One region of the Paenibacillus sp. J31P190 genome, then DNA from elsewhere that is predicted to be linked to it. Evidence: a T-box and tRNA genes for the amino acid it is inferred to sense, from the RefSeq annotation. Region 1 holds a T-box; the other holds one or more tRNA genes.
What was found. The T-box of region 1 lies ahead of AC58U0_RS12800 (valine--tRNA ligase). A T-box ahead of a tRNA ligase gene usually reads a tRNA of that ligase, here a tRNA-Val.
Positions count from the first base shown of each region.

Region 2: it encodes a tRNA-Val, which carries the amino acid that the T-box ahead of AC58U0_RS12800 (valine--tRNA ligase) is inferred to sense. The anticodon was not compared.

Region 1 is NZ_JCAUAS010000005.1:253,082-268,703, reverse strand. Features, by position in the region: gene AC58U0_RS12815 (phosphodiester glycosidase family protein) at 1-216, opposite strand, end outside; gene AC58U0_RS12810 (RluA family pseudouridine synthase) at 500-1,387, shown strand; gene AC58U0_RS12805 (LysM peptidoglycan-binding domain-containing protein) at 1,505-2,527, shown strand; T-box leader at 2,705-2,957, shown strand; gene AC58U0_RS12800 (valine--tRNA ligase) at 3,057-5,726, shown strand; gene AC58U0_RS12795 (bifunctional folylpolyglutamate synthase/dihydrofolate synthase) at 5,788-7,173, shown strand; gene murC (UDP-N-acetylmuramate--L-alanine ligase) at 7,181-8,569, shown strand; gene AC58U0_RS12785 (SPOR domain-containing protein) at 8,730-10,079, shown strand; gene AC58U0_RS12780 (N-acetylmuramoyl-L-alanine amidase) at 10,219-11,466, opposite strand; gene AC58U0_RS12775 (DUF4321 domain-containing protein) at 11,613-11,855, shown strand; gene AC58U0_RS12770 (Maf family protein) at 11,907-12,509, shown strand; gene AC58U0_RS12765 (RrF2 family transcriptional regulator) at 12,630-13,079, shown strand; gene radC (RadC family protein) at 13,192-13,881, shown strand; gene AC58U0_RS12755 (rod shape-determining protein) at 13,918-14,952, shown strand; gene mreC (rod shape-determining protein MreC) at 14,974-15,622, shown strand, end outside.
Region 2 is NZ_JCAUAS010000009.1:243,759-259,380, reverse strand. Features, by position in the region: gene AC58U0_RS18280 (ATP-binding protein) at 1-330, shown strand, start outside; gene AC58U0_RS18275 (GNAT family N-acetyltransferase) at 327-764, opposite strand; gene AC58U0_RS18270 (divergent PAP2 family protein) at 841-1,302, opposite strand; gene AC58U0_RS18265 (CBS domain-containing protein) at 1,456-1,887, shown strand; gene AC58U0_RS18260 (ArnT family glycosyltransferase) at 1,856-3,067, opposite strand; gene AC58U0_RS18255 (EamA family transporter) at 3,097-3,453, opposite strand; gene AC58U0_RS18250 (DUF2304 domain-containing protein) at 3,450-3,794, opposite strand; gene AC58U0_RS18245 (glycosyltransferase family 2 protein) at 3,801-4,499, opposite strand; gene AC58U0_RS18240 (Ger(x)C family spore germination protein) at 4,764-5,093, shown strand; partial or broken gene AC58U0_RS18235 (Ger(x)C family spore germination C-terminal domain-containing protein) at 5,033-5,385, shown strand; gene AC58U0_RS18230 (hypothetical protein) at 5,387-5,614, opposite strand; gene AC58U0_RS18225 (hypothetical protein) at 5,738-6,217, opposite strand; gene AC58U0_RS18220 (superoxide dismutase family protein) at 6,239-6,790, opposite strand; gene AC58U0_RS18215 (hypothetical protein) at 6,958-7,284, opposite strand; gene AC58U0_RS18210 (hypothetical protein) at 7,596-7,748, shown strand; gene AC58U0_RS18205 (alpha/beta-type small acid-soluble spore protein) at 7,906-8,115, shown strand; gene AC58U0_RS18200 (hypothetical protein) at 8,312-8,602, shown strand; gene AC58U0_RS18195 (hypothetical protein) at 8,711-8,905, opposite strand; tRNA gene AC58U0_RS18190 (tRNA-Val) at 9,264-9,336, shown strand; gene AC58U0_RS18185 (DUF2243 domain-containing protein) at 9,471-9,929, shown strand; gene AC58U0_RS18180 (metallophosphoesterase) at 9,940-10,452, opposite strand; gene AC58U0_RS18175 (Na+/H+ antiporter NhaC family protein) at 10,445-11,806, opposite strand; gene AC58U0_RS18170 (alpha/beta hydrolase family protein) at 11,810-12,643, opposite strand; gene AC58U0_RS18165 (hypothetical protein) at 12,811-13,947, shown strand; gene AC58U0_RS18160 (stalk domain-containing protein) at 13,998-14,771, opposite strand; gene AC58U0_RS18155 (DUF1906 domain-containing protein) at 14,853-15,599, opposite strand.

The sequences.
Region 1 (15,622 bases):
AACCAACTGATCTCTGCGCTCAGCACCAACGAAAATCCAAGCCCAGTCACGATGCTGCGTCGTAATAACGGTTTTAGCCAAATACTCGCGGATATATGCCCCAGGCGGGGTTAGAAATAAGAAACTTGAACTCAGAAAAGCACAAACAGCTATAACGAGAAAAGTGCGTTTCAGCCAACTATAATTCCGAAAATGCTCTAATATTGAACTACCCAAGGTTGTTCCTCTCCTGCTCTATTATTCTATTTTGGTATTAGATATTTTGATAAGAAATGTCGAAAAAAAACAATACAAGATTTATATTATCATATTTTTGCATGCAATTGTTAATGGTAATTGTTAAAATAAAGTGTACATAATCCCTATTTTCTTAAGGAGTCTTGAATTCTATGAAACGATATTACTTTTTCGATTTTCCAATAGATTTAATGGCCGTTGTTTTTGTCTTTCTAGTTATTTTGCTCGTAATCTATTTATCTTTTCGTAAAGGAACACTTAAATGACAGAGTGGAAGCGCAGCGGTGAATGGTTGGAGCTCCCGATTCCAAATCCGTTATGGAAACCTCTTAAACCGGGGGCAATAGAAGAATTAGCAGCTATACTGCCTGTTCCTAGAAAGTATTTTCTTCGACTAGCCTCCCAAGGTCTTATTCGGATTCAGGATGACAAAGTTCGACTTCATGCTTTTCCTGAAGAGAAGGCAGCTTTCAGACCCGAACCTTATGATCTTGGCATTTTGTATGAGGACGACTTTTGTCTTGTCGTTAATAAACCGGCAGGCATGTCCGTACATCCGGCTGAAGCAGGGCAAAGCGGTACGTTGGCTTCTGCGGTAGCCTTCTATTTTGAGTCGACTGGCCAGACTTGTGGAGTTCGGCATATACATCGTTTAGATCAAGATACGACCGGAGCTGTACTTTATGCCAAAAATGAGTGGGCGCATGCGCTTCTTGATGAAGCAATGCGTGATAAACGGATTGATAGACGCTATGTAGCGCTAGCTGAGGGCGTATTCCGAACAAAGCAAGGATCAATAGATGAACCTATCGGTAAAGATCGCTATATTTCAGGCAAGCGAAGAGTTTCACCAAGCGGTGATCAAGCGGTAACGCATTATCGGGTCTTAGAGCAAATGAAGAAAGCAGCTTTCGTGGAACTTACGCTAGAAACAGGGAGAACCCATCAAATTCGGGTCCATCTCAGTCATTTAGGTCACCCACTCGTAGGGGATTTCCTATATGGGGGTTCATCGCGTTTATTTCATCGACAAGCCCTGCATGGGGAGAGGCTTTCGTTCGATCACCCTGTTACTCAAAAGCACGTGATCGTGCATGCTCCTCTGCCGCAAGATTTCAAGCTTTTGCTAGAAGAAGTTTCAGCCCCGTAAAAATGTAGTCATGCCTAGCCCTTCCCACCCATATACTTTTAGAGACAAACAAGTAAATGGCCAAACAATCCGAATGCTGTCCAGCATCTGGATTTGATGGAAGGGAGGATTAATTCGGTGTCTGAACAACAACCAGGTTTAAGGTTCGATATCTATGAACGCGTTCATTTGCAAGAAGATTTGGCGGGGATACAAGAATTAAATGATGTAGAATTGCTTCCTCATATTCAGGTAATTACTTTGGATGATCAGGCAATCCTAAAAGGGAATTTGCTGCTCACGGGCAATTATTTCAGTGAAGAAAGGGATTCACCCAGATCACTAGAGCATCTGATTCCAGTTGAGATCACCTTACCTTTAAATCGCATTCATCGTGTGGAAGATATTCAGGTCGAAATTGAAAATTTTGATATTGATCTTTTATCAGCGCGAAGTCTGAACGTTACAGGTGTGCTTTCCCTACAAGGCGTCGAAATTGTTTCGGCTCCGCTGGAGAGCTGGCGGGAAGAAGAGGAAGTTACTTTCGTTCATGAGGTTAACATCCCAAGTTTCGAGCCGCCTATGCCCTATCAGCCACAGCCTTTACAGGAACTACCGGCAATTCCAACCATACGAGAACCTGTAAATGTAGCGTCTTATGCTGCAGTTCCTCCAAATGTGGCTCCTTTTCAAGATGAGGTTGGTTCTGACGATGGTGTAGTTGTTGTGGAGATTGAACAAACCGAATTAAAGGTGGCACCCCATCAAGAAAACACGGTGGTTACGGAAGATAAGAAAGAACTTAAAGTCGCCTTTGGCAAAAAGGCGGATGAGGCTGTGGACATCAACCCGTACGGTATTAAATCGCTTCTTTCTAAGGCAGGCTCGTATCTTACCGATAAGAGGAATGCAGAAGCAGAAGCGCAAGCTGCGCTTGCGGAAGAGACGCGAATAGATGCTGTGGAGTGGAAGCGGCTCTTTCTACAAAGCAACACAGGATCGCAAGAGTTTAGGAAACTAAAATTGTGCATTGTTCAAAAAGAAGATACGTTGGAATCCATTGCCAAACGATATCAACTCAACCCGCGTGAGCTTCAACTTCTGAACCGTATGAGCGATCAAGAAATTTCAGTTGGGCAGGTTATTTATCTGCCTAGATAAATAACAGGTACATAGGCAAGAGCCTTTGGCTGCTTATAGCGGCTGGGGGCTCTTTTTCATTTTCGTAACATCTTTCGGAATCAAGCATAATTTATGTATAAACGGTAATACTGGAATGATATATTGACTCTATTTCAAATGTTCGATATCATATGATGTAAACCATTTTGAGTAATATTGGAAACGTTGATAGGGAGTAGTAGGCGGTAAGCCCTTCAGAGAGTGGAACTGGTAGCGCTGAAAGGTTCCATAGGAAGCAACCGAACGAAGTCGCCCTGGAGTTGTGAATGTGAGTGTATGCGCCCGTTTATGCGGTGAGCAGCATTAGCATTCGCCGGCCGCAGCCGTTATCTGTTTGAGAGCCACGCGCTTCTATTGAAGCTGCGCGGAATGAAGGTGGTACCACGGAAGCAAGCCTTTCGTCCTTTGCGGGCGGAGGGCTTTTTTTGTTTGAATGGACGCCGATGTGAGAGGACTTACAGGCCTTATAAGCCTGTTTAACAGAGATAATAGTAATGGAGGTAATCTTATGACAGAAGCTAATGAGACTAAAGAACAATTGCAAATGCCTACTACGTACGATCCTAAAGAAGCTGAGCGAAAGTGGTATGATTACTGGATTAAAAATGAATTTTTCAAAGCGGGCACCCGCCCTGATGCAGAAACCTACACCATTGTGATTCCGCCTCCGAACGTAACAGGTATGCTGCATATCGGGCATGCGCTTGATTTTACACTGCAGGATATTTTAATTCGTACTAAACGAATGCAGGGTTATGACGCACTTTGGCTGCCTGGATCTGATCACGCGGGTATTGCTACCCAAACTAGGGTAGAGCAAAAGCTCCGCGAGCAAGGACAATCACGCTATGATCTTGGACGCGAGAAGTTCTTGGAGAAGGTGTGGGAGTGGAAAGAGCTATATGCGAATACAATTCGTGAGCAATGGGCTAAAATGGGCTTCTCGCTGGACTATTCGCGTGAGCGATTCACCTTGGATGAGGGTCTTTCACAAGCTGTTCGTGAAGTATTCGTAAGTCTTTATGAGAAAGGCCTCATCTATCGCGGGAAATATATTATTAACTGGGATCCAGCGGCTCGTACAGCGCTATCTGACATTGAAGTAGAATATAAAGAGGTGCAAGGCGCCCTTTATCATTTAGAATACAAAACGACGGACGGAACAGGTTCAATCGTTGTTGCCACTACACGTCCTGAGACGATGCTCGGCGATACAGCGGTTGCTGTTCATCCGAAGGATGAGCGCTATCAGCATCTCATCGGCAAAACGCTGCTACTTCCTATCGTGAATCGCGAGATACCGATCATTGCGGATGAGTATGTTGAAAAAGAGTTCGGAAGCGGCGCCGTCAAAATTACACCGGCCCATGATCCGAACGACTTCGAAGTCGGGAAGCGTCACGACCTGCCGCAAGTTCTGGTAATGGACGAAACCGGCACGATGAACGCAAATGCGGGTCCATACCAGGGAATGGATCGGTTTGAATGCCGCAAGCAAATTGTTGCTGATTTGAAAGAGCAAGGCGTTCTTATCAAAATTGAGGAACACATGCATCAAGTAGGCCATAGCGAACGCAGCGGCGCCGTGATTGAGCCTTATTTATCAACGCAATGGTTTGTGAAAATGCAGCCGCTTGCTGAGAAAGCGATTGATACGCAAAAATCAGGCAATGGCGTTAATTTCGTACCGGATCGCTTCGAGAAAACGTACTTGAACTGGATTGAAAATGTTCGTGACTGGTGTATTTCTCGTCAATTGTGGTGGGGACATAGGATTCCAGCATGGCACTGTGCAGATTGTAGTCAAATCACGGTAACACGTGAGGACGCTACGGCTTGTTCTCATTGCCAAAGCACGAATTTGAATCAAGATAATGACGTACTTGATACATGGTTCAGCTCGGCATTGTGGCCTTTTTCAACATTAGGCTGGCCTAATGAAACAGAGGATTTGAAGCGTTTCTACCCGACGAATGTGCTTGTAACGGGCTATGATATCATTTATTTCTGGGTATCTCGCATGATCTTTACGGGGCTGGAATTTACGCAGCAAATTCCGTTTAAAGATGTTTTGATGCATGGTCTTGTACGGGATTCTGAAGGTCGCAAAATGTCAAAATCACTTGGTAATGGTGTCGATCCGCTTGAAGTCATCGAGAAGTATGGCGCTGACGCTATGCGCTATATGATTTCGACTAGCAGCACACCGGGGCAAGATCTACGTTTCCGTTGGGAACGTGTAGAGCAGGCGCGGAATTTTGCCAATAAGATCTGGAATGCATCTCGCTTTGCTTTAATGAATCTCGAAGGTGTAAACGCAGCAGATATTGATCTAACGGGTCAACTGGGTACGGCAGACCGCTGGATTCTGCACCGTCTGAACGAAACTGTTCGTGACGTGACTCGTCTAATAGACAGCTATGAATTCGGTGAAACTGGCCGATTACTGTACAATTTCATCTGGGATGATCTCTGTGATTGGTACATTGAGTTCAGTAAGTTAAGCTTATACGGGACAGATACAGCTGCGAAGAGTAAAACGCAGTCCGTACTTGCGTATGTACTTGACCATACCCAACGTTTGATTCATCCATTCATGCCGTTCATTTCGGAAGAGATCTGGCAGCATCTTCCGCATGTGGGTGAGACGATTACATTAGCATCTTGGCCAGTAGAGAATAAGGCTTTCGAATCGCCTGATGCTGTTCGTGAGATGGAACTGTTGATGGACGTTATTCGTTCGGTTCGTAATATTCGGTCCGAAGTGAATGTGCCGATGAGTAAGAAAGTTGAACTGCTTGTAAAGCCAGCTAGCAGCGAAACACTGAGTATTCTCCGCAGCAATGAAGAATACCTGAAGCGTTTCTGTAACACTTCCCTCCTCCAAATCGACGCAGAAATGGCAGCACCAGAGAAAGCCATGACAGCTATCATTACAGGAGCTGAGCTTTTCTTGCCGCTGGCTGGTCTTATCGACATTGCGCAAGAACTCACGCGCTTGGATAAAGAATTACAATCTTTGCATGGTGAAGTAGAGCGTATCGAGAAGAAACTGGGCAATGAAGGCTTTGTGGCCAAGGCACCAGCCAAGGTCATCGAGGAAGAAAAAGCAAAGCTTGCTGATTATGCCGATAAGCGAGACAAAGTGATTGCGCGTTTAGCGGAGTTAAAAGGATAATTGTAGTAAAACAAACGATTGCCTAGTTACGAAAACAAGCTGATTCATATAGTAAATGAGGATGAAATCGATGGATAAAATCAAAGATACCCCTTCGGCTGAATTCCAGACAGCGCAAGAAGCCATTGCTTGGATTGTCAGCCGGATGGAGAAGCTCGGTATGAAACCGGGACTTCAACGAATGCAGATGTTAATGGAGAAACTAGGTCACCCCGAACGTAGGCTGAAGTTCATTCATGTGGCTGGGACGAATGGCAAAGGCTCTACATGTGCCTATCTATCTTCTGTTTTGCAGGCTTGCGGTTATGACGTGGGTACATTCACGTCTCCTTATTTGGAGAAGTATACGAATCGTATCCAAGTGAACGGAGCCGACATTCCGGACGACGTGCTGCTCAGACTGGTGAATGAAATGAAGCCAATCGTTGACGAAATTGCAGAAACTGAGGTCGGACCTCCGTCTATGTTCGAAATTTCGACTGCGCTCGCGATTATGCATTTTGGCAAAGTGGCATATCCCGATTACGTAGTATGGGAAACAGGTCTCGGGGGAAGGCTGGATAGCACGAATATTGTGAATCCCGTCGTAACCATCATTACGAATGTAGGCCATGACCATATGGAAATCTTGGGTGATACACTCGAATTAGTTGCAGCTGAGAAAGCGGGTATTATTAAAGCGGGTGTGCCCGTCATTACCGCTGCCCAGCCCCATGAGGTTTGGAGTGTGATCGATCAAATTGCCAAGGAGAAAAAAGCGACACTCTATACACTTGGCGGACAATTCAATTTCACGAATGTGAGAAGCGAGCTAGATAGCCAAACTTTTGATTTTAGCGGGCCGTTTCGAAATATTCATGGTGTGCCGATTACGTTAAACGGAGAGCACCAATTGAAGAACGCAGCAGTAGCCGTAATGACGCTTGAAGTTCTTCGTCAATATTATGCCTGCATCGTTGATGATGAAGATCTGTTCAAAGGACTCAAGGAGACACGTTGGCCGGGCAGACTTGAGATGGTTTCGAGCGAACCTCGTATATTACTCGATGGCGCTCACAATCCAGAAGGGGCCGCTACGCTGGCTGCCGCGCTCCAAAGTGTATATACTTACCGTAAGCTTCATATGATGGTAGGAATGCTTTCTACAAAGAATCATCCAGGCTACCTGAGGCATATACTACCATTGGTGGATACTCTTATAATTACGGAACCCGATTTTCATAAAAAAGGCGACGCTTCTATGATCGCTGAGATTGCAAGAGAGCTGCTGCGCGAGATGAACCGTGAGGTAGATATCATTGTCGAGCGAGATTGGAAGCGAGCCTTAGAAACACTAACAAGTAGAACTGAGCAGGATGATCTGGCGGTCGTATCCGGCACGCTGTATTTAATCTCTGATGTTCGTTCTTGGATTACCTATCAAACCGATTCTGAAAAAGGATGGTGAGAACGGCGTGAGTCAAGCAGAACACGTACATTTTATTGGCATCGGCGGATACGGCATGAGTGCCATTGCCAAAGTCATGCTGGAAATGGGATACCGGATATCTGGTTCCGATCTGGCACAGCAAGAGCTTACAGAAAAGCTGAAAGCGAAGGGTGCGCAAGTTTTCATCGGACATGAAGCTAGGAATGTGTCAGGGGCCGATTTGGTTGTGTATTCAACCGCTTTAGCCAAAGACAATGTAGAAATGCAAGCTGCGGAAGAATTGAATATTCCGATTATTCATCGCTCACAAATGCTTGCTCGGCTCATGAATGAACGCAAAGGCATTGCGGTAGCTGGAGCCCACGGCAAAACAACAACATCATCAATGATTGCTTTAGTCATGGAGATTTGCGGAATTGATCCGACCTATATCATTGGTGGCGAGATCATGAATGTAGGCAGTAATGCCAAAGCTGGCAAGGGCGAATTCGTCGTGGCAGAAGCGGACGAGAGTGATGGAACCTTCCTTCAATATCACCCAACTCTCGCACTTGTGAACAATATCGAAGCGGATCACTTGGAGAATTACAATGGTGATTTCGAGAATTTGAAGAAAGCTTATAAGCAATTCCTCAGTCAAGTTAGACCTGGCGGGAGAGCTATTGTTTGTCATGATGATGCGTTCTTACGTGAAATGATTCCGCAAATTCAAAGCGAAGTTATTACGTATGGCATAGATACTGAGGCTGATTATGTCGCAAGCGATATTACGTTAGGCGACCGTAAGGTTACGTTTACTGTACAGTTCAAAGGGGCTACACTCGGTCAGGTTAGCTTGTCCGTACCAGGTAAACATAACGTATATAATGCCTTAGCGACGCTTATCACCTGTCTGGAAGCAGGGCTTTCTTTCGAGCAAATTGCAGAAGCTATTCAGGAATTCCGAGGGGCAAAGCGTAGGTTCCAAGTGCTGGGAGAAGTTGCAAACATGTTGGTTATTGATGACTACGCGCATCATCCTACGGAGATTCAAGCAACGATTTCCGCAGCCAAAGCAACAGGGAAACGCATCATAGCTGTATTCCAACCCCAACGCTATACACGAACCTATTATTTATTTGAACAGTTTAGCCGTTCATTCGATGAAGCTGATGAGGTTATTATTACCGATATTTACTCACCTGCCGGCGAGCAGCGAATTGAGGGAATAGATTCAGTTAAACTGGTTGAATTGATCCGCAGCAACAGCAACCCGAATGTTCAACATATTGCAACTCGGGATGAGGTACTCACTTATTTGATTCAGCATGTGCAGCCTGGTGACTTGGTGTTAACCATGGGGGCTGGCGACATCTGGAAAGCAGCTGATGGTTTAGCGAAATCGCTGCGTAAAAAGTACGAATTGACTAGTTAGAAGAAAGATCGCTGCAAGCCAAATGGCTGGAGGCGGTCTTTTTTTGCTGAAAGAAACATAATGGGGTTCTCTCAATCATAATCTAGTAACAGAAGATTTGGACAAGACGACGCGGCGCTATGCCCGTTTCCAAATAAATTTTACGAGGAGTGATTGAGAGATGAACAAGAATAAAGCAAGAATAACCTACCGTTTCGATCCGCAAGAAAGCTCGGAATCCAACCGTAGAGCATCGCGAGTACCAGATAAAGAGGAGAAAGTGATACCACTCTATCAGGAAGAATTTAAGGTTATAGATTCTACGATTGACCGTCCTACGTCGGATGAGGTGACTCCTTATCATCAAGCGGAGAGGGAGCAAGTCGAACATTTATTTGAACCACATGCTTTAAATACGTTCACGACGGACTTTGGAAGCTGGAATAGTCAGATTGAAACGGAAGGTGAGCGAGTGGAACGCATCATTCGTGAGTCACAGGCAGCCCGAGAGAATCCAGCTGTTAGAAATCCGTCAACAGAGAGAGCTGAGCCTACTTCTGACAGAGATCGGGATGAGTGGACTTCCTGGACGTCTAAGGAACCATATAAGGAACCGGGGACAGGTGCCAGATACGCGAAATCAACGGGTACACCTTGGATTCGAATTGCAACATCAGTGGCAGGAGCGGTGGTGACGGGGATTGCGTTTGGTTTCTTTGTTCTCTCCATGTTTTCAAGCGATCGTGATACCAAAGATACGGCATCGATTAAGAATACGATAACAGTTCCTTCACCCAATGTACAAGCAGCAGCACCATCGAAAGCGCCAACAGGAGCAACTAAAACGACTACAGATCAAGCGCCTGCTATTCCGGCGTCTGCCTCTGCTGTCACAGCGGTTCAAATTCCTGCGAAATCGTATACTTTTCTTCAAAACGGTGTATTTAGTACTTTACAGGGAGCTCAAGCTATCCAAGATACACTGAAGAAGAAAGGATTAGGCACTGCGCTTGACACGACAGATAAGCTAACCGTATTCGTCGGATTTGCCAAAAACCGAGATGACGCTCTCGCATTAAGAGAACAACTGCAAACAACGGATAAAACCATTGAGGTTTATATGAAAAATGTGGATATCCCTGCGGCCACAGGGATTCGTTGGAGCGGTCAGAAACCGGAGTCGGTTCCAACGTTCATTAGTGAAGGTGATAAACTAGTGAATACGATCAATGGTTTAGCGCTGGTTCATTTGGCTGAAACGAAGCCAACCCCGCTTGCTGAAACGTCGCTGCAATCGATTCGCACTTCCCATCAGCTGCTTACGACATTGTCGGCCTCTCTAGGCGAGGGGGTAGGCGATGACACGAAGGCATTCTTGCAAAAAATGACCACATCGATCAACAGTGCGGTTCAATCGATGGAAGAGTACAAGAAGAGTCCTTCTACGGCTATGCTTTGGCAGGCTCAATCGTCCATGATGCAGTACATTATTGCTCAGAGAGAGCTGCTTAAGAAAATCAGTGTATCCTAACGAAAAAGCAGTGTGCCCAAAACTCTCAGGAGTTTGGACACACTGCTTTTTATTTGTAGATAAGAAAGTATAAGTTTTATACTTTTGCTTCGCAGCTACCTTGACAAACACGCTCATCCCTGAAGGACGACGGAGTCGTTTATCCTTGGTAGTAGCGATTGAGCATGGCAGCAATCTCTGCACGTGTAATGGTCTGACTAGGTTTAAACGCGGTATCACTTATACCATCAATGATGCCCATATTTCTTAGCGCATAAATCGCTTTAGCACTCCATAGTGTCTCAGGTACATCGTTGAAAGATGCAGATGCTGCTGCAACAGGCAGGTTATTCGTTGTGGAAGACGACATTTGTAAAAGACGATCGAAGAGAAAAGCGACTTCACCTCTCGTAATTGATTGATCGGGTCGGATCGTTCCATCGGAATAGCCCTGCAAGAGGTTTAAGTTTTTGGCTTTGTCAAATACGGGGCTTGCCCAATGAGAAGACGGCAAGTCTTTGTAACTTTGCTCAGCGGCAGCTTGGCAGCCATAAACGATAGATGTCACGGTTTTGCCCGGCTCGCAGACAGCTTTCAATTTGCTGAACGTAAACACCCGATCCATTAATGTGAGAAATTCTGCTCTTGTTAAAGCACGTTCCGGTTCATAACGATTAGCTATGCCTTCAATGATCCCCTTATTTTTCATCCGCAAAATCGCTTCTCTGGCCCAATGACCAAGTGAATCTGTGAACAAGGGCGGCGTGTAGGCAGCGATACCATCCGCAATACCTGCAGCCATTTTAGACCGAACGGAGTCACTTGCTAGCAAAGCTGCATCGCTTGTTTGGCTGAGAAAGGCGGTTTCTACGAGAATACTCGGAATGGTTCCCATTCTGGCTACATAAACAGCGCTTGGAACAAGACCTAGGTTTTTGGTTCCGGCAGCAGCGACGAGTGAATCCAAAACACGCTGTGCGAGGTCTTTGCTGTACGGAGTTAATTGTTTCATTGCTTCACTTGCTGGATAATCTTCTTGTGGATAATTATTGTCGTAGTAGAGAACCATAGTTCCTTTCGTTTTACCGTCCGGATGCGCATTGGCGTGGATAGATACGAATAAATCCGCTTGCAGAGTATTTGTAAATTCGACGCGCTGTGCGAGAGACCAATAGGAGTCATCTGTTCTTGTTAAGACAACTTCGTAACCTTTTGCGACTAGCTCGTCCCTTACCTTCTGGGTGATGTCCCAATTGACATCTTTTTCACGCAGACCGTTTATACCGGTTGCTCCAGGATCACTTCCGCCATGTCCGGCATCGAGGACAACTTTGTAAGCGAATGCTTGATAAGGAAATGCAAATGTAAGCAATAAGGATAAAAGGATAAGTCTTTTAAGTAGAGTCATAAGTTGAAATACCTCCGCTAACTATCTTACTAGGATGGGCTTACGTTGTAAGCTGGTAAGAATCACCACCCTATCTTATTTTTACTTGGAAAAAAGAAGAGTCTGCCCGTATAATAGGGCTTGTACATAAAGAGAGGATGACAGGAATGAAAAAAGGTACCTTCACATTGATCGTATTTTTAATCGTTGGTTTAATTACCGGGATTATCATAGGCCAGCTGCTGGCTGCAGTGCCTGCTCTCGCATTTTTGACCAAATCGGCGCAAATTTCATGGGAGCCCAAAGCCGATTTACAAGTAGTGAAATATGAGTTCCACCTTTTGGTGAAGCTAAACCTGTGCAGTATTCTTGGATTAGTGGGGGCGTACCTCCTGTATCGTAAGGTGTAACTGGATTGTTTTGGAAAGCCAAATATTACAATCAGCTAGGAGTTGTTTCTTTTGAGTCATTCCCCTAAACAAAGACTTATTCTTGCTTCGTCTTCGCCGCGGAGGCAGGAACTTATTCAATCACTTGGTTTACCCTATATCATTCGAGTGAGTGGCGCAGATGAGACCGTCGAAGGAAAAATATCGCCTGCTGAGCTCGTAGAGGTGCTCTCTTTGCGTAAAGCTGGGGCTGTTTTGGAAATGCTTGAAGCCAGTGAGAAAGAAGGAATCATCATCGGTTCTGACACTGTTGTTGTCTATCAAGATGAAGTTTTAGGTAAGCCGGTGGATGAACAGGATTCTTTCCGGATGCTTAAAGCACTGCAAGGCAGCACACATCAGGTTTACAGTGGAGTTGCTTGTGTGGACGCGGCTACAGGTAAGCAGGTAGTCTCTCATCGTGTGACGCATGTGAAGATGAAGATCATGTCTGACGCACAAATTCTACGTTATATCGCCACAGGAGAACCAAAGGATAAAGCTGGTTCTTATGCGATTCAAGGGATCGGGGCAACGATCGTGGAATCTATTGAAGGTGATTATTTTACCGTGGTCGGTTTGCCGCTTTCTCTGCTCAGTGACCTGCTGCTAAGCTTTGAAATTCAAGTTCTATAATCATCAGATCCAGGCTGGAATATATGTCCAAAATAGGACGCATAGATTGACTGTGTAATCTGTAACGGTTACAATGACAGTAAGCGACATGACTTCGCATTCTTCAGGGAGGTATTTGCCATGAACAGCGAATTTACAATAGCCGTCCACAGTCTCGTATTTCTGGCTCATTTACCGGATCATATGGCAACCAGCGAAGAAATTGCTGTGAATGTATCTACCCATTCTGCTCGTATACGTAAAGTTATGGGCTTTCTACGAAAAGCAGGTTACGTTTCGACCAAAGAAGGAATCGGTGGCGGATTCATACTTAGCTGCAACCCGAACGAGGTAACACTCGGCGAAATTTACCGATTAACTTGTCAAGGTTCCTTGAAACCGAGCTGGTGCTCTGGTGATGAGAACAAGACCTGCGTCATTTCATCCAAAATGGATCTATTGATGGGGAAAGTTTTCATTGACGCAGAGAAGCAGATGGAAATATACTTTGATGGACATACCATCGGCAGTATGCTGGAACAAATCAGAGCGTTCGAATGCCCGCAATCGAATAAAGAGCAATTGTCCTAGAAGCCCTCGGATCTTATAAATCCGCGGGCTTTATTTTGTTTTTATGAGCACTTATCCGTATGAATGGGATGCGTTTAAGTAACACAACCTACATAATGAAAGAGGGGAATTCATGGAAGTCACAAGTTTGATGTTACGAGAAGTACCGCAAGAGGAAAGACCTAGAGAGCGCATGCTCCAATACGGAGCAGGTGCATTAAGTCATGCAGAACTTCTGGCCATTTTACTTCGAACAGGGACAGTGTCGGAATCAGCGCTGCGTCTAGCAGGTCGTATATTAAGTGAGAGCGGCGGGCTGCGCAGCCTTGTTGATATGAGTAAAGACCAGCTTACCCAAATCAAGGGAATCGGCGATGCGAAGGCGCTGCAAATTCAAGCCGGAATTGAGCTCGGACGCAGACTGGCCAAGAGTACATTTGCCGAGCGAGTTACGATTCGTTCTCCCAAGGATATTGCAGATTTAGTGAGTGAAGATCTTCGCTATTTGCAGAAAGAACATTTCGTTTGCTTATTTCTCAATACCAAGAACCATTTGCTTGCGCAGGAAACATTATCGATGGGCAGCCTGAACGCGTCCATTGTTCATCCTCGTGAAGTTTTTCGCGCGGCAATCAAGCGCAGCAGTGCTTCAATCATCTGTGTGCACAATCATCCTAGCGGTGATCCAACTCCAAGTCCAGAGGATATTCAGCTCACGCATCGTCTTATGGAGGCAGGAACTATAATTGGTATTGAAGTGCTTGATCATGTTATCATTGGTGATCAGAGATTCATAAGTTTGAAGGAACAAGGCTTTATGTAATATAATAGATAACGCAATAGGAAAGGAGCAACTGCCATGTTCGGTGGTTTTACGAAAGATTTAGGAATTGATTTAGGTACAGCGAATACACTGGTTTATGTAAAAGGCAGAGGAATTGTCGTTAGGGAGCCGTCCGTGGTTGCTCTACGTACTGATACAAAAACAATCGAGGCTGTCGGAGATGCCGCTAAAAAAATGATCGGCCGTACACCAGGCAACATTCGCGCAATTCGTCCAATGAAGGATGGGGTTATTGCTGATTTTGAGACGACCGCGACGATGATTCGCTACTTCTTAAGACAAGCACAGAAGCAGCGTTGGTTGTTCCCGCGTCACCCGAATGTGATGGTTTGTGTGCCTTCAGGCATCACAGCTGTTGAGAAGCGTGCTGTTGAAGATGCAACGAAGCAGGCTGGAGCACGCGAAGCTTACACGATTGAAGAACCTTTCGCAGCAGCGATTGGTGCCGATCTTCCCGTCTGGGAACCAACTGGAAGCATGGTTGTTGACATTGGAGGGGGAACAACGGAGGTGGCAGTCATCTCTCTTGGAGGGATTGTAACGAGCCGTTCCATCCGAATTGCAGGCGATGAAATGGACGAAGCCATCACTCAATACATTAAACGTACGTATAATTTGATGATCGGGGAACGTACATCCGAGACGCTTAAGATGGAAATCGGGTCGGCACTTCCTATGGACAAGCCCGAGACCCTCGAAATACGGGGACGCGATCTTGTTTCCGGATTACCGAAAACGTTAAGCGTTACTTCTGATGAAATTACGGAATCGTTGACGGATACGGTGAATGCGATCGTTGACGCTGTGAAGGTTACTCTCGAGAAGTGTCCGCCTGAATTATCTGCGGATATCATGGATCGGGGAATTGTGCTGACCGGCGGCGGCGGCTTACTGCGTAATCTTGACCGTCTGCTTGCCAGAGAAACCGGAATGCCAGTACTCGTCGCTGAGAATCCGCTAGATTGTGTGGCGATTGGAACGGGGCGCGCTTTGGAAAATATCCATTTGTTCAAGAATAGATCAGGATCCAGTTCGAGATATAAGCGTTAATATTCGTTAGAAGGTGCTAATTTGTTTAAATTTATGGGCAACAAGAGGTTGATTTTTCTGATGTTCGGTCTAGTCTGCTTCTTTATATTGATGGGGCTGACACTCGGGAACCGGGCACCTATGACGTGGCCGGAGAAATTTGTTAAAGACTCGGTATCATGGACGCAAGGAATCCTCTACAAGCCCGCTGCGCAGGTAGCGGGTTTCTTCGAAGATATCCGTCAGCTAAGAGTTATCTACGAGGAAAATAAGACGCTGAAACTGACGCTTACGCAGTATGCACGAGATACACAGCGTTTGAATGAGCTAGAATCACAAAACAAGCGGTTAATGGAAGCTCTTGGCTTCACAGAAAGACAGCGTCAGGCTAACTTGTATACGTACCGTATTGCTGAAGTCGTAACGATTGATCCAGACCCATACAACAAAACGGTCACGATTAATCTAGGCGATAAAGATGGCATCAAAGAGAATATGGCCGTCATGACCGTCGACGGTTTGGTCGGCAGGGTGAGCAAGGTGTTTGGTTTCCACTCTAATGTACAACTACTCAATGAAATCAATGATACCGATAATAATTCTAAGGCGATTGCTGTCACAGTGAAGGGGAATGAGAGTCAACCCTTCGGGATGATTGAGTCTTATGCTAACACCGGTGAACTTGTGATGA
Region 2 (15,622 bases), on a different contig from region 1:
TTGCTTAATATTATTAAAAATGCTTGCGAAGCCATGGAAGAGAACGGCATTATCCGCATGCAATTAAGCCGCGATCCGAAGAACGCGACTTTAATTATTGCAGATAACGGCCCAGGCATTCCAAGTGAACAGTTGGAGAAAATCTTCCATCCCTTCTTCACGACAAAAGCTGCCGGTACCGGACTTGGTTTATCTATTTGCTACAAAATCGTTCAAGATCACCAAGGGACCTTGGAAGTTGAGAGCGAACTAGGAAAAGGCACTCGTTTTATCATAACCTTCCCATTAGTTGAAGAAAATTCACAGAATGAAAAAACCGCTTTTCTTTAAAGCGGTTTTTTCATTCTGACATGCAGGATGCCAGCATCATAAAAAGGCTCATCCGAGATGACTTTATAGCCAAGTTGGCTATAAAAGCCCTCTGCTTGACATTGTGCGTCGAGGATCGCAGATGTACAATGCTCTTCGCGAGCTTGCTGCTCCATGGCAAGAATCATTTGTTTACCCAGGGATCGACCCCTGTATTCTTTCAATACCGCTACCCGCTGCAGTTTAGCCGTATGAGGCTGATATTCATACCATCGAGCTGCTGCAACTGGCTGATCACCATCTACCATAAGAAAATGATGGCACGCTTCAGGTGATTCATCCTTTTCATCAATTTCCTCGTGCTCAGGTACTTGCTGTTCTTCAACGAACACTTTGAACCTTACTCCAAAACAGGCTTTTAATTGATCTTTCGTTGTGACTCGAATGATTTCCATGTGAACTTCTTCCTTTCTAAGAACATTTCTTGATCTTATCCCATTCAAGAAAAGTTGTCCACATGTACCGATCATACTATTTCTTGTTTTCCAGCATATAACTAAAAGCACCTATGGCAATACCCAGAAGCGCTCCTCCCACGACTTCTCTTGGCAAATGACCTAATCGTTCCTTAAGTGCTTTACGTCTTCTTGCATGGTACAAACCCGGATGCTGTTTAGCCAATCTCTCGACTTGCTCATCAAGGTCATTCACTTCAACCGCAATCTCTCCTGCAGCCCGCCGGATTCCCATTGCATCATACATGACGACCGCTCCGAAAACCGAGCTCACGGCAAAATCAATTGCAGAAAGGCCTCTTTTCATCGCTATATAGGTTGCAAGCGCTGATACCCCCGAGGAGTGCGAGCTTGGCATCCCTCCTGTTTGGGTCAGCTGCGACCAATCCCACTTTCCCGTTTTCAAATAGAAAAGCGGCAATTTCATTACTTGAGCAGTACCAATTCCTAGGACTGCTGTTGTCAATGCTCGATTCATAACTTTCACCTCACTTCTAGCATCCATCACAGGTTTAGATTCTATTCGAAAAGTTTGATACAATAGACATGTTAAAAAAGTTTTCCTACTGAAAACTCAGCTTATGCTTACGAAGAAAGTTTTCCTACTGAAAACTCTAAGGAGTGTTAATGAATGAATATTGCTTTTTTCCTTTTGCCTAAATCCGAAGTTATAACAACGACATTGCAAGCAACACTTCGTCAAACATTAGAACGTATGGAATATCACCGCTATACGGCTGTGCCTATTCTTTCCGATGATGGTCATTATGTAGGTACGGTTACCGAGGGAGATTTATTGTGGTTTCTTAAAAATTCAGATGGGGTTGGCTTCGAAAATGCTCACCGCCATGTGCTGGCCGAGGTTCCTCTGCGTGTGCAAAATAAACCGGTACATATTCATGCCGAAATGGTCGATCTTATCGATTTGGCCAAAGTGCAAAACTTCGTTCCGATCGTAGATGATTCCGATAAATTCATCGGGATCGTTCGTAGAAGCGAGATTATCGAATACTGCGCGAAGCAGCTCGTGTTCAAATCCCCCTCCGCTGCTGGAGAGAGGTAGTCCAAGCGCTATGAAGCATGTAGATGACTTGTGAAATCAAATAGGCACTGCCCAGCATTAGAAATGGAAGCATACCGTACACATAGCGATCCACCGGAATAAACACCATATGGACACCTAAGAACAAGAGAAATGCCACTGTTAAATATTGAATTGAAGGTTTGCGAAAGCTGAAAATGATCATCGATATGCTGCCTGCAGCAATTAAGAAAGTATGCAACTGTGTAAGTGCATTCGCATACCACGCTGGTACGGAAAAGGGATAAGGTCCCACCCACATCGTTTTAAAAAATACAAGCAATTTTCCTATTGTCATCCATTTCATCCATAACAACGGTTCCTGGGCCAAACCTTCTTTGATTCGTCTCACACCTTCAGCGAACTGATGATCTGTATCGATATGGTCCCAATCAATTGTTCCTCGGAAATAGGGGTCCGTTCCTCCAAGGAACGGATTGCCCGCTTCCCCTTTGGCGATAAAAATAAAAGAATGAAAAGTCATCCAATTCCGAATCCACCAAGGCATCATGATACAGGCAAAAGACGCAGCTGCTAGTAATCCATAGGCTGCGTCTATTTTCTTCGTTCTTACCCAGAGAAACATATAGGGAACAACAGCAAGGGGAAGTACATTCGGACGAATGAGGACGCAAAGCCCAAGTAAAGCCCCCATCCATAGATGATCCCGCCATTTGTTATCTTGTATGATGCGCACCTGCATGTAGAGCAGCCCCGTAAAAACAGTTAAAAACGGAACCTCTGTCAAGATCAGTGAAGTTGACCAGACGTAGGAAGGATATACCGCGGCAAAAGTGCCTGCGATTAGCCCTGTCATGGAATTAAACAGCCTTTTTCCAATCAGAAATAGGAATACAATCGCTCCCAGCGAAATAAAGCAGTTCATGATACGAACGACCATTAGTGCCTGCTCCAGTTGTTCATGACCTGTAAGGCTAAATACAGCCGCTAAGAGCAGCGGAAATCCGGGTGTCACGAGTGAGTTAGGCACGGTATCGCGATAGGCGAATATGCCTTTTTCGAGCAATTGAATCGCTGTCTTCGTGTACTCTAATTGATCCCACTCAAGTGGTGGGTATTCAGCTTCAAGCACATAGTGCAGGCGTATATACAAAGCTGCAGCCATAAGGAGCAACAAGCCAAGCCAAACTCCGCGTTTCATAAGATCCTACTCTCCTTATTAGAACGAACCTATCTAGCTAACAGAAAGGCGCCTCCAACTAAGAAGAGCAGCCCTACCCATTGCGATGATGTAAGCGTTTCTTTTAATACCAACCAACCGAACAACGCACCTAGTACATACGCGATCGATTGGAGCGGATAAACGCGACTTAGATCAAATCGGCTAAGAGCATAGAACCATATCAACGTAGCGATGCCATAAAGTAAGCACCCCACAAGAATATAAGGCTGCATCAGTACGGTGCCTAAATTTTGAATTCCTGTTAATGGCGTTCGATTGAGAGCTATTTTCCATACAATTTGACCACACACCAGTAAACATACATTTAGGAATACAATGAGAATCGGAGCCGTCATCCGTATCATTCAGATCCCTTCCCTCGTAATTGTTCCTGCAGCAGTGCGACTTCTTGAATAAGTCGGGTTAGTTTGCGGTGGAGCTTAGATATGACAAGCGTTAAATGCATGATAAATACTAGTGAGAATAACAATCCCACCAGAAAAAGCAACGAAGGTGCGTAGTAGATATGCATTCTGTGCGAAACCAAATCCAATAAGCTCGGAAACACACTAAACAATGCCATGATTAATCCTAGTACTAGCCAAAGAATGGCGTACTGCTCCTGTAGTTTTTGCCTACGAATAAGCTCTACGGAAATGAAAATAAACACCAAACAAAAAGAGATTGCCCAAACATATACATTCACGAATCATCAACTCACATTACGAATTCTTGTCATACATACAGCTAGAGATACTTTAACCATATAGTAAAGCGATTTTACTGGGGTAATGGACGATTGTCCCGCTTTCCTCGCATGCATTAAAACTGATACTTCTTTCACTCTGAATTGCTGCCGTTCCAGTAACACTACAGCCTCTACCTCCGGATAATCCTCCGGGTAATAGCGGGCGAAAAGCTCAATGATGGGACGGTTCACCGCTCTAAAACCCGATGTAGGATCAGTGAAGGTTTTGCCAATCATCCAACTAATCATCCAGGTGAAAAAGAGAATGCCTATTCTTCGATTCCATGCGGAACGATAAGCGGTCTTCAGCAGAAATCGAGAGCCGATGCAGCAATCAACATGCCCAGCCAAGATTGGCTCCATGATTTGAGTCAACGCTTCGGGATCATGTTGACCATCTGCGTCAATCTGAATAGCGATATCGTAGCCATTCCTTGCTGCGTACATGAATCCCGTTTGCATGGCGCCTCCAATGCCTAGATTGACAGGTAAATCGATTACAGCCGCATGTTGTAACGCACGGGCAATCGCTGAGGTACGATCCGTGGAACCATCATTGACAATAACAATATCCATTTCAGGCTGCTCTCGTTTTATAGAGGCCACCACGCCTGCTATTGTCTTTTCTTCGTTATAAGCCGGAATTATGGCAAGTGTCTTCATGAGGTCATTCCTTCCCTCCCTAAGTTCATCCATTCTTAACCATTTCTATTCCCAAGCATACCCCCTTCTCCATCTGATTAAACCAAATGGCAAGAACGCTAATGGATAGGTTCCGACGTAAAGAGACAAACTAAGAGGAAAATTTTGCTTGGAAAGGAAGGATATCCTTTGATCTCACGAGCCGGAACAAGCAGTGGCTTCTTGATAAGTTAGGACCATCCGATGATTTAGAACACCGAATCATGTAGTCCACTCATATGAAAGCTGGATTGGCTTAATCGTCGCAGAGATATACAACTCGTATCATGGCTTGCAGTAGGTAAACCTTCCGCTGAAGCTGTCCTAGATACCAGAATCTTGCATGAGCGATTGCCAGGCAACTCTCTCCTGCTCAGTTTCAGTAGAACGGGGGTAGAATCGGGGTATATCGTTTCGGAATATTTATTCGATTTTTACCGCAAAAAAAAAGAATGGGGTTTAGATCCCATCCATCCCATTATTGAAGCATCAACGATTCCATTTTTTTTGTTTCTGTGGACTGTATTAAATCCAAATATAAAGTCCTTACACCAACCAATGAACGACCCTATGTAGATATGAAGATAAAGCTGCGCGGTGTCATAGAAGAAACGTTGAAGCCACTTGACCCCGATAAAGTAAAAACCTATGAAGAAGCCGTTGCGAAAACAGGTGAAACCGCGATCATAAACTTGCTAAAGAAGTTCCAAAAAAAAATGTGGATCCGTTAGGCTTTGGGTTGGATTATAGAGCTCATCACTTTGGCACAGTAAAAGAAGAATGGAAAGCGTGGCAAGCCCTCTATCATGAGTTAGAGTTTAACGTGAATATCCAGGTGAAACTTGATGGCGTGGGAGTCATTAAGTAATTTAGGAAGTTTCCAGCGATGTGTCGATAACGCAATTACGTTCAACTTCCTCTTGTTGATCTTCTTGATCTCGCAGCTCTTGCCATTGTGATGGCTGAATTCCAAGCTGACTCATGACGTGATTAATATCGATTTCTCTCACGATTGCAACACCCCATCCAGGTTTGTCTCTTTCTTTTTGTCTACACTTTACTTTATCGGTCATTTTGCCATCTGTAAATATGGACATATTGTCGAATCGCCTAAAAAATCAACAAACCTTTCATTAAGTTCACTTAATGAATTAAGTTAGAATTCGACAAAAAAGACAAAAGAGCTGCTTTCTGCGGCCCTTTTGTCTTTTCATAGACAACTATTGTACTTGCCCATTCGACGATGCTCTGGATGAAACAAATTCGCTTGCCCAATCTACCATACCATTCATTAAAGTCAGTATAAGATTGACCGCATCTTTCTCATTTAATGTACCATTGGACTGACTGCTAACATATTGGGACGTTTTTTGTTCTAACTTTTCTACGAGATCCTTGATTTTCAATAAATCATTGGCTAAGTCCGTTACTTGCTGACCGTTCGCGTCACCTTGACCGGCCCTTTTACTTTGATTCTGATTCTGATCTTGGTCTTGGTCTTGACCCTGCGCTTGTTGATTAGAGTTAGAGGTTTGCTGATCACTGCTGCTATTATTAAATTGTTGCTGCCCTTGGCTTCCTTGTGAGCTTTGAGAGCTGTTAATCAACATCTTCTTTACTTGCTCTAGCTCGATGAGTACCATATCATTTTGTTTGGTTAGTTCATCCATTTGCAGCTTGAGATCCTGTGTTTTAATCATGTTGTCAGACAGCTCCTTCCATTATTTCACAGCACCGCATGCAATTCGATTACCCGAATTACCGGATGGATCCGTCTTCAGATCATCTTCTTTCTCATGGATGACCAGACTAGCTCCTCCTTGCTTCAACAATGAATTAGGCTTGTCTAGAAGCAGCACTGCCGACTTTGTAATGGCATTGAACTTCCCATTTCCCTGTGCATCCACGACCAAATTGGGGAGATCCCCTGCATGGAAACCTTTAGGATTGTGAAAGCCGTGTTCCTTCTTAAAAGGATTGAAGTGAGCGCCTGCCGATTCAAAGTTGGGGGCTTCACAGACTGCTTTTTCGTGAAAGTGTAAGCCATGTTTTCCTGGTGTCAAACCGCTAACTTGGAGATCAATTTGAACTCCATCCTGAACAGATGTTAAATGGGCAGTCCCTATGGGTTGGCCGCTCGAACCAATAAGTGAAACTTGCAGCTCTGAAGGTGGTGCTGCGGCTTCAGTCGTTACTGTGCTCTTCACACTTTGACAAGCGGTAAGTACAAGCAACCCCAGACTGGCAGTCATGATGATCTTAATTGATTTCATACTGGCGATATCCTCCCGAATACTTGGCTTTTACATAATCTACCCTTAGGATGCACAACTGCATTACACTGTAACCGCATTAAAAGAACAATTTTTTCATCATAAGCGTTCTATAGCAAAAAGCCCGTAATCTCTCGATTACAGGCTTGATTCATTTCATTATCTCATTATAAAATCGTCATAAGTTTCGCAATGATTTGCAGATTCTCTAGCTTCCTCTTGTAGAAATGGAACTCAACCTTCGTATGCTCGACGGCGTCTTCCATCCGCAAAACTTGCTGCTGTAAATCTTTGGTGTATGGCCACATCTCCGCTTGTCGGTGAAGCTCATTTTTCCCTGTAACCATTCCGTCCCCAATAACTTCACATTCTTTGGCTAGAAGCTGATGCTTTGCCCAGGACAGTTCCGATACCGCATCCACATAGATGGCTTCTGCTTGTTTAAGCAATTCCGGTACAAGTTGTAACTCCAAAATAACATCCGAGCGATTCATTCGGATTCCTCCTAAGAGTTTTCGTAAGAAAACTAACTTCGTAAGCATAAGCTCAACTTAGTAAATCATGAACTTTTACTGCTTCGACTCATGTATATTCATAGAAAAAATAAAACATGCTTAATCGTGCTATCAGGCGAAAACAAAGCATTTTCTCGTAGGATACGACTTATATTGCTATACGAATTCCACATGGAATGACAAACCGATTAAGGTTACATTAAATCTATTAAATCCCCCACTCCCCTACTTGTTTAGCTTGCTAGAAGCCGTTATGATGATACTATACGTATCAAAGGAGGTGACAATATATGAGCCAAGAGGAAGAAGTTGTACAAAATGAAGAAGAAACTGCTCCAGAGTCCACCGAAGAAGTGGTGAACGAAGAGGTGTTTGAAGAAGTTGCAGAAGCTACCCAAGAAGCTGCTGCTGCGGAAGAAAGCACGGAATCCGAAGAGGAATAATCATCCTAATTATATATTCTCCCCCTACCTACTGGTTGGGGGTTTATTGATGTTTGGAAGACGGTAAAAAAACTTGTAACTTTTTTTAAATTTCATGAATAAATAAACTGAACATTCAAATAATACTGGTGTACCAAAAAAAAGGAGATGATTATGAATGGCTAGAAACAACACTTTAGTCGTACAACAAGCAAAGGCAGCATTGGATCAACTGAAGTATGAAGTCGCTCAGGAAATTGGTGTCCCTCTCTCCCCTAATGGTTACAACGGTAATTTGGCAACACGTGATGCCGGTGCCATTGGTGGCAACATCACGAAGCGATTAGTGCAAATAGCTGAGCAACAACTTTCCAGCTTCAAACGCTAATCCTTTGATGTAGGAGCAAGCAAAAAAGACTGATTCACTCGATCCTCCTTAGAGTGAAAATCAGTCTTTTCTTTTTTTCCTTCGAAATGATCATATATTCCTTCAATTTCCTCACCAGTTTCCACGGAAGTATTCTATTCTGGAAATAGTTCTAGTATGATTACGTTGTCCGTTATCTGATAAAGGAGTGTTTACCTTGACTGAACAATATGAAATATTCCGTGATCCCTATCGCATGCTCATTCTTTTGGCTACATTAGTTAGCGAACAAAAAGGCGAAAAAGCTCTTCAATTTGACAATGTACCGTATTTCGAGAATGATACGTTCCTCATCCAGAACGAAAAGTTTGTATACAAAAAGATTCCCACCGAAATCACTTGGTATCAATTCCTAGGAAGAGACATTACCTGCAATAAAGACTATACCCGCGAAGAATATAACAAAATGTTCGTTGATTGCCTTGCTTCTCTATACAACATCACATAACACATACACGGAGGCTGTAAGAGCAGCCTCTTTTCATTGCATATGAAACCATAAAAAAACGCCATTCATCGGAATCATCCGACTAGAATAGCGCTTCACTTTGAATCCTTATTTCTTTTTCACTTCTTCAACAAATACGTCACTTGCATCACGGTTACTCCCAAGCTCAAGGATCGTATATTTCTTCTCACCAATCATGATGACATCTTCGATTTCTGGAAGCGGATCCCCTAAATATACAGTGCCCAAATATACATTACTGCTCTTCAAACGCAAATTCCATCGATGCTGTTGTTTCGTCATTTCCTTGTTCCTCCCAAGATCTACTGTCATCAAGTTACCATAAATCAAGCCAAGATGAAAGCCCCACTATCAAACAAGCTCCTAAATATGGTACAGTAGTGTCAGATTGTCCGGAAAGGTTGACTGCTACTATGACAGTACAAGGAGTCTCAAAGGAAGAACTTTCCACCCTGCTCCCCATAAAAGACGTAGGCCACGATTCATTGGCGAACATATCTTACATTCCCAGGTCCAAAAAGAAACGAGGAACGCTTCCGTTTTTCCAAAAGCTGTTCCGTAATTGGCGTAAATAAGAATGATAACCATCTGTTGACAATCACTTAAATCCTTGGTATATTACTAATTGTCTTCAAAAAACGACTTGTTAGCTCAGCTGGGAGAGCACTATCTTGACAGGGTAGGGGTCAGTGGTTCGAGCCCACTACAGGTCATACTAAGAAAGTCCTTACATTGTAAGGACTTTCTTTCGTTTTTCACCCCCTGCACACAAAGGTTTATCCTTTATTTACCAAGGTAATACTATCATATGCACTATCATTAGGTTGAATGGGAGATATGATCGTATATGGATATAAAAACAAAGAATCTATTCATCAATGCACTAATCCTAGGGTTAGGCTTTATGGGTGCCATTGATGGCATCCTTTTTCACCAGTTTTTGCAGTGGCACCATGTCGTTGACCATCATAATCATCGGATTGAGCTGTTCTCAGATGGTGTATTTAATTTATTTGTAACGATGCTGCTAGTGTTTGCCTGCATTAAGATATTTAAAGATGCTTCAAATGATCGTCTTAGTTTCAACTGGCGAAACTTTATCGGTTCAATGATTATTGGTGCCGGCGCTTTCAATTTACTAGAAGGTTTAATAGATCATCAACTCTTAGGCTTACATCATGTTAAACCTGCTAGTCCGAATTGGTTGCTCTATGATATTGGTTACTTAATCTCAGGGGTGATTTTAATAATCATCGGATGCAGTTATGTGAAGTTAAAGATTGACACTAGAAAAAAGGTACGATGAAACCGTACCTTCACGACTGCTCCTCACTCACCACAACGGAATCCCGAATCTGTTCAAAAGAAACAGGCGTATAATCCCAATGCTCCACACTCACATTAAAATAATGACGCCCCTCGTATTTCTGGCTGTGAATGTGGCCATGTACATTGACGTAGGGCATTTGTTTATTCATATACATCGGCTCATGTGAGAGGAAAAAGAAATTCTTATAAATGATCGGGTACTCGCTTACTTCATCAAAACCGACTTCAAGCCACCAGGTTCTCGACCTTCCCCGATCGTGATTGCCTAGGATGAGGATTTTGTAACCATTTAGCTCCGAAACAATGGCTTTGGTTCGCTCTTTATTCAAGAAGGAAAAATCCCCTAGATGAAATACTTTGTCTTCTTGCCTGACGACAGCATTCCATTTGGCAATCATCGTCGCGGTCATTTCGTCAGCATCGGCGAAGGGCCGAGCTTCGAAATCAATAATGGATGAATGACCAAAGTGATGGTCCGATATAAAATAGGTATTAGCCACCGAATCCCACTCCTCTTCTTCTACTTAAACTTCCACTTTTTCTCCAACATAAAGACCACAGCAAAGTACACACAGGCAAAGCCCAAAGAAAAGGCGCGTAGCCAATATACGCTAGCACGGGTACGCCTACTATTGTTCCACAGACGATGGCAAGCATGTTCCACGGAATCATAGCAGCTAGAATGAGGCTTGAATCAGCCACAACACGGGCAAGTTGACTGCGAGGAAATCGCTCTTCCCAAAAAGGCAGTAAACTCCGCCCCGTCATCATAATAGGCAATGTTTGTGTGCACGACACAAGTCCAAGCCCAAGGCCAAATAGGGATGTTCGTACAGTCGCTGAAAGGAGTGAAGCGGACGTCGACCCTAGCAGCTTTTGCATATAAGTCTCTAGGATACGATACTTTTCTAAAATGCCACTGTAAGCACCCGCGAGGGCGATAAGTGCAATTAGCTCGGTCATGTTAGAAAGCCCTTTGGTTTGCAGCGAGTTAAATAAGCTGGAATGGTAACCGAACCACATATCATGCAGCCATTCATTCCAAGTCACTTGTTGCAAGCTCATGCCAATTACGATTGCACAAGCAATCGACAAGAGGAAGCCAGTTCTTGTTTTCAACCTTAAAAGGATTGAAATCAATAGAACAAATACTGGCAGCAAGAGCCACAAGCTGTACCTAAAACCCGAAGCAAACTGCTGATTGTGTAACGTGATGTCACTCTGATGCCATTCTCCACGAAAATCGCAAACTAAGAAAAACCCCAGCGCGACACCAAGCGCACCTATTGTTGTGGGTAGTAAGGCTTTAAAAAGGACTTGCATGGATACGCCTGTTGAAGAAGCTACAAGTCTATTTGCACTGGAAAATGGTGAAGTCCGATCACCAACGAAAGCACCTGACACAAGTGCACCAGCAACCATAGGAAGCGGGATATGCAGCAGCAGCCCCAGACCAATTAATGGGATACCCACAGAACTGAGTGTACCGGTAGATGTGCCCAACACCATAGAGATGCAAACGCAAAGTACAAATGAAAAGGTTAGAAAAAAACTAGGATCAACGATACTAAGGCCCAAATCGATCATAAATGGGATCGTACCGCTCAATGTCCATGTAGGGATAACCACACCAACTAGGGCAAGAATCCAAATGACCTCTTTGGTATGCTTGACACCTTCCCACATGCTTTTCAAGATGTTCCAAAATGTTGTTTCCGCTCGCCAAATAAGGAAAGCCAAGGTCAAAAGCCCTACTGAAAATCCAATCACTAAAGGAATATGTAGAAAATAAGCGACAGCAAGCCCTATAATCGTTATCGTGATAACTGCACTAAGTTGTCTAATCGTTAACATCGTTTAGGCTAACATCCCTTGTATCGTTCTTTTGGTTTCATGAATTGCTTCCTTCAGAGGCTTCGTCTCCCCTTGATATGGATGAACAGAACCAAAGGTGTGGTTGCCCTCAGGAATTCTAATCCATGCAATGGCGGCATTTTGCTCAACAAGCCTCTTAGAACCTCGGATTCCTCTCTCTCCATCTTCCGTCCCCTGAATAAGGGCGATTGGGAAATTAGCACCGCTAATCCTTCCCACGATATCGAAACGCTCACGATTATGCTCCATATCTTCTAAAATTTCGAGGTCTAGCGGCATGTTTTGCTTCGTGCGACCGTTCATCGTGTACGTTCGTCCTGTTGCCCGCATCTCCGCTTTATTTTCCTCCGTAAACAAATCGACATTCGCAATCCCGTTCCAGCTAATCACACCGGCAATGTGTTCAAGATGATCAAGTGCATAGATCAAGCACACAGCTGCCCCCCTGCTATGACCTAAAAGAAGAATGGGTTTCTGAGTGGCTGAGCCTTCACGGTTATGAATATCATTCACAACAGCATCCAAATCTTCTATATCTTTGGAATAAGTTTCTCGAGCAAACTTCTCAAGCTCCGTAAACTCAAGTAGGTCAGCACCCACGCCGTTGTGCGAAAAATTGATTGAAATCACATCGACCTCATCGGCTAACGCCTGAGCCGCATGCGGAAACATTCCCCAATCTTTGAAACCTTTGTACCCGTGACAAATAATTAAAGTCCCTCTGGCCGGTTGTGACAATGCTTCATAAAAGTCACCTCTTACAACACGATCAGTCTCTATCCATAGTTCAAACGGTTTACCCGTGCTTGGTTTCATTCGTATTTCCTTCCTCTCCAAATCGTGTTCTAAATGCTGCATACTTCTGTTATTTTATCACAAATCTAAATAGATCAGCATTAGCAGGACTACTGTTCATAAATTTAAGACATTTAGTAAAAACTTGATTATGTGCTTTTAAAACTGAATGAGGAGGAAGCTAACCTATGCATCCACTCCGAGCAAACAGCTTGCTCCTAAAGCTGTTTTACTCACTGTTGCTTACAAACCTTCTTACAGCTGCAATAGGTATAAACACACGGGCTCACGGCTATATGCCACTGCTTGAAGAAACCGCGAGTTCCGGAGAGTTCCAGCTGGTCGTTAAAGTTTCACCTCATGCGGCTTATCAAACTGAAGCTATATTTGTAGATAAAAAATTGCAACGAGAGCTTGATGATGCAGGTATAGGTGCGCCATTCGTCGCACCGCTTCCCCCGGACACCACGCTTTCCTTTGACAAAAAAGGTGTGCCACAACGATATGGTGTCACCCCGAATGGAGAAGTGGTAGATCTCGCGGCGAGACTCACGTTAAACATCTCAAGCACCGCTCAAGAAACACTGCGTTCGCAAGTTCAAGTTGTTAGAGCCAAGCATTATGGCGAAATACTTCCCTGGGAGGAGGCTAGTGAAGTCCTCCCCAAATACAGTAAATTCACCATCGTAGACGTGGAGAGCGGTCTCAGCTTTGAGGGGCAGCGCCGCGCAGGCTCACATCATGCGGATGTACAGCCGCTGACCAAATCCGACTCTGCGACGCTCAAAACCATTTACGGCGGCGCCTGGAGCTGGGACCGCAAAGCAGTCCTCGTGAAGCTGAACGGCCGCACGCTGGCCGGTTCCATGCACGGCATGCCGCATGGTGGGGATGGTATACCGGGAAATGACTTCAACGGTCATTTCTGTATTCACTTCCTCGGGAGCGTGACGCACGGCTCCCGCTCCGTCGACCCGGCGCACCAGGTCATGGTGCACCGAGCGGCAGGCTTGCTGACGGAATACATCAGCAAGCTCTCGCCTTGGGCGCTGATCGACGTATGGATCAGCGCGGCGAACCAAGGTGACCTGCAGCTGCTGCAGGTCACCACAGGGCAAGAACAGGCGCTGCATGTGCGAAGCATGCGCCGCCTGTCCAAGTTCCCGGAGCGGGACGTGTCCCAGCTCCTGCAGCTTGACACCGCGGTCGACGTTTCGGCTACGCCGGTACGTCCTTCCGCGGTTGCGAACAGGCGCGTGCTCTTTCGCCTCGAAAGAGCTTCGCTGGGTGAGCGCTGGTATATTCGCAGCGCTGTCATGCAATAATAAAGCCCGGCATCTCAGGAACTAGTCGAGAGATGCCGGGCTTATCATTTTTATTTCACCGTAATTTTACCCTTCATGAAATTCTTATGAGGCTCACAGAAGTACGTATACTCGCCTGGCTTAGCAAACGTAACACTTTCCGATTCACCCGTCGCCAAAAGCGCTGTTTGGAAACTGCCATCATCCGCGACAGCGTTGTGTTTCACTTTATCCTTATTCGTAAAGATAACAGTCGAGCCTGCTTCAACGGTAATGTCCCCTTCTTTGAAAGCAAAGCCCTCAATATTCACGTAATATGTTTTAGCTACCTCTTCTCCGGATCCGGAAGCTCCTCCGCTAACGAGATTAACCGTCCGCGTTGCTTCATCATACAAGACCTTAATCCCGAACACTTCAGCCAAAAAACGGGAGTGAACGAAGGTTGAACTGTTAATCAACTGAGCAGGACCGACCATCGATACTTTGGCGCCGTCCACATTGGCTTCTGAGGATCCGATCATGAGTTTAACCGTTTTTGCGTCCTTCTTTACGGTAACCGTTTGGGTAGCGGCATCATAACCAACCTCTGATCCAATACCTTCTGCAAAGGCACGGTACGGCACAAACAAAGAGTTATCAATAAGGTAGGACTCATCAAGCTGCAAGGGTTTGCCATTCAAAGTGAGCTTCATATCGGATTTTACCTGCTGTTGTACCGCTGCTTTCATACTCATGTCAGCCGCCATGCTATCATGTCCAGGTTCATGTTCCTGAGCCGAAACTGATAAGATGCTTGTAGTGAGCAAACCGAAACCGAGTATAACCGCGTATACACTTTTTTTCATATTAAAAATCCTCCTTTGAATTTGTACATCTACTCTATAGAGTAAACGTATCAATGGAGGATTCGGTTTACTTTCGGGCGATTATTGTTCCGGTTGACCCGAAACTCTGCGCAGCTCATTGGCCAGTCGATGAAATTCTTCCCTGGCAGCAGTGGACGACGTTGCCTCATATCCGGCCGAAAGAAAAGGTATAATCACATTGGCATCTTTAGGAGACAGAGGATACGACACGGGAGGCTCAGGTACTGTTATCGTACTCCACCAACCTTCTTTCCCATACGATTCATCGTAATCCACGCCAATCCCATGCTCAACCACATCGTTCAAGTATTGATAAATGTTTATGAAACTAGACTTTTTACCTCCGCTCCAAGCATACGTTTGCCAAAAATGAGAGCAAGCTCCCACACTACGGACGGCTTCCATCACGGCATAAGAACCATATACACCGGTCGTATACTCGGGTGTCGCCTCACTTGCTGCCCGAATATAGGCAATAATCGTTGGCATTTGGGCACTTGAGGCATCAAAATCGACAGCAAAGTAAATACAGCTGCCAGGTGGTTGGCCCAGCTCATGAGCAACCTGCACAGCCGTTGCCCCATCAGCCAAACCAGCACTTCTTCCTCCGAGAGCGCGATTCGCCGTAGTTTCGAAAACGGATACGATTTGGAGTCCTGCCTCGCTGATCGTGTCTGCTTCACTTTTGGTTAATGCCTTGTAACCGCTCGGAACGAGATATCTGGCCACAAACAAGTAGCCATCATTGACGAAAGCAGCGGCCGTTTGTGCCGTTAAAGGCGTTGAACAATCAAAACCTTTGGTCACTTTCTATCACCTATTTTCTACTA